DNA from 2 places in the Catenuloplanes niger genome. Region 2 is predicted to be linked to the other one. Evidence: predicted binding sites of a transcription regulator. Region 2 holds the regulator's gene; the other holds the start of a gene.
The links. The regulator HspR, encoded in region 2, represses chaperone genes until heat shock. The targets are predictions, from matches to a motif close to TTGAGTNNNNNNNACTCAA.

Region 1 (2,399 bases), 1.8 Mb from region 2:
GGTCACCCTACGAAACTATGAGCGGGCGTTGGGTGAGCGTCGCCCAGACTGTGCGACAACGCCCACACGACGCACCCGTAACCCACCGGCCGGGTTACAGCGGCACGAAGAACGGTGAGGTGAGCGCCGGGTGCCGGGCCTGGAGCCGGTCGTAGGCGCGGCACAGGTCGTCGCGGCTGAGCCAGACCGGCGGCGTGGTGTCCAGCCGCTTCAGCCGTTCACCGACCGCGAGCGCGGCCAGGTCCTCGGCGAGACGGTCCAGCGCGACGCCGCAGTCGAAGCCGTGCGACCCGATCTGGACGCGTTCGAGCAGGTGACGGCCCTCGGGGAGCTCGACCCACGCCCAGCCCTCCGCCACGCCGTCCGGCATGGTGACGTGCAGTCCCCGGATGATCGGGTCGGCCAGGTCACGGCCGACGTAGGCGTCCACCGCGGCCGCGCGAGCCAGCGCGCTCAAATCGTTCACGAAGCCGTCGCGGCCGTCGGGGAGCCGGCCGACGATGTCGCGGAACCCGGGGCCGGGCGGCTCCACCGCGTCGTCGAACGCGGTGGCGTCCCGGAACGCGCGCGCGTCCAGCAGGTACTCGACGGTCCGGCGGGCCTGCGTGGTGGCGCCGAGGATCGGCGAGACGACGCGCACCCACTCCAGGCCGACCGCGCCGCAGACGGCGGCGAGCATCCGGTCGAGCCGCTCGTCCACGCCGGCCGGGTCGGCGAACTGGGCCGCGAAGACCGGCAGCCGGGTGTCCGGGTCGAGCACGACGAAGTCGCAGCGGGTGCGCAGCGCGGTGTTCCACTGGTTCGGGCTGACGCCCTCCGGCCGGCGCGCGACCAGCTGGCTGAGCCTTCGGTCAGGCTGGACGACCCAGCGGCCGCGCGCGAAGAGCTGCTCCTCCGCGGTGACGACCGGGCGCAGCGGTGACGGGGTGCTCATGACCTACCACTGTAGGGACCCGGACCGGCAACACGGGGCCCGCCGAACGTCGTGTCGCGGGTCACTAGCGGGAAGACGGACACGGTGGGCGAGGTTGAGTCGGGCAGGCTCAAGATTGGGGTGTCCGATGGCCACACTTCCCGTACTGCCGTTGACCGACGACGTACTGCTCCCCCGCATGGTTACCCCGGTGGAGCTCGACTCCGCCACCCAGGCCGCGGTGGACGCGGCCCGCACCAGCGGTGACAAGCGCGTGCTGGCCGTTCCGAGGATCGACGGCGTCTACGGCCCGGTCGGCACCGTGGCCGTGATCGAACAGGTCGGCCGGCTGCCGAGTGGCGAGCCGGTGGCCGTGATCCGTGGGCTGCACCGCGCCCGCATCGGCTCCGGCGTGTCCGGGCCGGGTGCGGCGCTCTGGGTGGAGTCCACCGAGATCGAGGACTCGCCGGTGACCGGGCGGACCCGGGAGCTGGCCCGTGAATACAAGGCGCTGGTCCGCGCGCAGCTGCAGAAGCGCGGCGCGTGGCAGGTGATCGACGCGGTCGAGCGGATGACCGACCTGCACGAGATCGCCGACTCCTCCGGGTACTCGCCGTGGATGTCGGTGGAGCAGAAGCGCCGGCTGCTCGACGAGACCGACCTGACCGCCCGGCTGGAGCTGCTGGTCACCTGGATCAAGGAGCACCAGGCCGAGGAGGAGGTCAGCGAGAAGATCAACTCCGAGGTGCGCGAGGGCCTGGAGAAGACCCAGCGCGACTTCCTGCTCCGCCAGCAGCTCGCCGCGATCCGCAAGGAGCTGGGCGAGGACGAGCCGGAGGGCGCGGGCGACTACCGCGACCGGGTCGAGAAGGCCGACCTGCCGGACAAGGTCCGAGAGGCCGCGATGCGCGAGGTCGGCCGCCTGGAGCGGGCCAGCGACGCGTCCCCGGAGTCCGGCTGGATCCGCACCTGGCTGGACACCGTGCTGGAGATGCCGTGGAACGTCACCACGGACGACAACACCGACCTCACCGAGGCACGCGCCGTGCTCGACGCGGACCACGCGGGTCTGGACGACGTGAAGGACCGCATTCTCGAATACCTGGCGGTACGGAACCGGCGCGCGGCCCGCGGGCTGCACGTGGTCGGCGGCCGCGGCTCCGGCGCGGTGCTCGCGCTGGCCGGCCCGCCCGGTGTCGGCAAGACCTCGCTGGGTGAGTCCGTCGCGCGGGCGCTCGGCCGGAAGTTCGTCCGGGTCTCGCTCGGTGGCATCCGGGACGAGGCGGAGATCCGCGGGCACCGGCGCACCTACGTGGGCGCGCTGCCCGGCCGGATAGTCCGCGCGATCCGCGAGGCCGGTTCGATGAACCCGGTGGTGCTGCTCGACGAGATCGACAAGATCTCCGCCGGGTACGCCGGCGACCCGGCCGCCGCGCTGCTGGAGGTGCTGGACCCGGCGCAGAACCACACGTTCCGGGACCACTAC
Region 2 (2,399 bases):
GGACGACGTCAAGAAGTCGTACCGCAAACTCGCGCGTGAGCTGCACCCGGACCACAACCCCGGCAACAGCGAGGCAGAGGAGCGCTTCAAGTCGGTCTCCGAGGCCTACGACGTGCTGTCCGACGAGCGGAAGCGCAAGGAGTACGACGAGATGCGCGCGCTCTTCGGCTCGGGCGCGTTCCGGCGCAACGCCCGCGCCGGTGGCCCCCCGGGCGGTGGAGCGTTCCCGTTCGACGTCTCCGACCTGTTCGGCGGCGTGAACACCGGCGGTGCCGGCGCGGGCGACCGCCGGTTCGGCGGTGCCGGCTTCTCCGACCTCTTCGGATCGATATTCTCCGGCGGGGGTGGCGGCCGGCAGGGCCCGTCCCGCGGCCGGGACGTCGAGACCGAGGTGACCATCGACTTCGGTGCCGCGGTGCGCGGCACCACCCTGCCGATCACGCTGCGCGCGCCGGGCGTCTGCGACGTCTGCCACGGCAACGGCGCGAAGCCCGGCACGCAGCCACGGACCTGCCCGACCTGCCGAGGCTCCGGCCTGGTGCAGCGCAACCAGGGCTCGTTCAGCTTCTCCGAGCCCTGCAAGGACTGCCAGGGTGTCGGCACGATCGTGGACGAGAAGTGCCCGGAGTGCCACGGCACCGGCGGCGTGACCAAGACCCGCACGATGAACGTCCGGCTCCCGGCCGGCGTCGCGGACGGGCAGCGGATACGGCTGTCCGGCCGCGGTGAGCCGGGTGAGCGCGGCGGGTCGCCCGGCGACCTCTACGTGCTGGTCAAGGTGCGTCGCGACGAGCTGTTCGCGCGCAGCGGCGACAATCTGACGATGACCGTGCCGATCACGTTCGCGGAGGCGGTGCTCGGCACCGACCTGCGCGTGCCCACGATGGACGGCGCGGTGACGCTCAGGGTCCCGCCGGGCACGCCGAGCGGCCGGGTGCTGCGCGCCCGGGGCAAGGGCGTGCCGAAGCGGGACGGCGAGGCCGGCGACCTGCTCGTCACGCTCGAGGTGCAGGTGCCGAAGGACGTCTCGCCAGAGGCCCGGGAGGCGCTGCGGACGTTCGCCGAGCGCACGCCGGCGGCGTCCCGGGAGCATCTCGAGGCACGGGTACGCAGAGCTGGATAGGACGAGGTGACACCGTGGACGCGCGCATCCGCATCGCGATCGAGGGAGTCTCGGACGCCAAGGTCTTGATCATCTCCGTGGCGGCCCAGATGGCCGGCATGCACCCGCAGACCCTCCGGCAGTACGACCGGCTGGGTCTCGTGCAGGCCGGCCGGGCCGCCGGCGGCGGACGGCGGTACAGCGCCCGTGACGTGGCGCTGCTCCGCGAGGTGCAGCGCCTCAGCCAGGAGGAAGGCGTCAACCTGGCCGGCATCAAGCACATCATCGGGCTGGAACACCTCGCCGGCGACCTCCAGGAGCAGGTGCTGGAGCTGCGGGAGGAACTGGCCGCGGCGTACCGGCGGATCGCGGAACTGGAGGCGATGGCGGCGTACCCGCGCCGCGACCTCGTGCCGACCAGCCAGCGGTCGACCGCGCTGGTGGTCTGGCGGCCGCGGGAACGGCCGCAGTAGCGTTCTGCCGTGCCTCACGAAGATCAAATACTTGGTCTTCCCGCTTCCGGCGGGGTTCGGCCCGCATGCTCCCGCGGGCCAACCTCGCCGCACGGCAAGACTCCGCTGGCGCTCCGCTTCCCGCACGACACCGGAGCCGGTCCCGCCCGGCGCCGGAAACCCCACGCGATCCGCCGCGCTGCGGCTCTCCTCGCGCGGCAGGTTTCCCGCTGCGCCGCGCGGCGGTGGGCGGATCGTCATGATCTGCATTCGAGAGCGGCCGGCGGAAGGCCGTCCGACGGCGGCGGTCCCGCGGCGCCGGGCGTGCCGGAAGACCCGAGGCCGGGCGCGTATCCGGTATCCGAGACGTGATCATCCGTAAGCTGAGATTCAAGATCCTTCAGCCTGTATCGCTGTTGCCGCCCACGCGAAACAGCGATACAGGCTGAAGGATCTCCGCTCTACCGCGACGCCGAACGCGCAGTGGTTCAGCACGCGGCCGCCAGACCGGTGGCGCGAGGTCCGGGGCGGGCACCGGCGGCGTGGGACCGGCGGTGCGAGGTCCGCAGCGGGACCGGCGGCGTGGACCCGCGGTGCAAGGTCCGCGGCGGGGACCGGCGGCACGGGGCCAGCGGCGCAAGGCCTACGGCGTAAAGGCGGTGGCGCTAGGTCGGCGGTGCGGGATCAGCGGCGAGGTCGGCGGCGCGAGGCCGATGGCGCATGGTCGGCGGCGCGAGGCCGGTGGCGCATGGTCGGTGGCGTGCAGAGTGTCGGCGCGGTGTGGGTCGACGGTGGGGTTGGGTTTTGGGGTGGGCCGGCCACGGCGGGACCGGTGCCCGCGGGAG

Region 1: a site for HspR is predicted at 1,029-1,047, ahead of lon (endopeptidase La). Genes of this name have one in related genera too.

What each region holds. Positions count from the first base shown of each region.
Region 1 covers NZ_JAVDYC010000001.1:2,690,457-2,692,855, forward strand. The annotation lists gene J2S44_RS11615 (restriction endonuclease) at 1-6, opposite strand, end outside; gene J2S44_RS11620 (PDDEXK family nuclease) at 95-934, opposite strand; gene lon (endopeptidase La) at 1,062-2,399, shown strand, end outside.
Region 2 covers NZ_JAVDYC010000001.1:4,450,443-4,452,841, forward strand. The annotation lists gene dnaJ (molecular chaperone DnaJ) at 1-1,123, shown strand, start outside; gene J2S44_RS19655 (heat shock protein transcriptional repressor HspR) at 1,138-1,575, shown strand.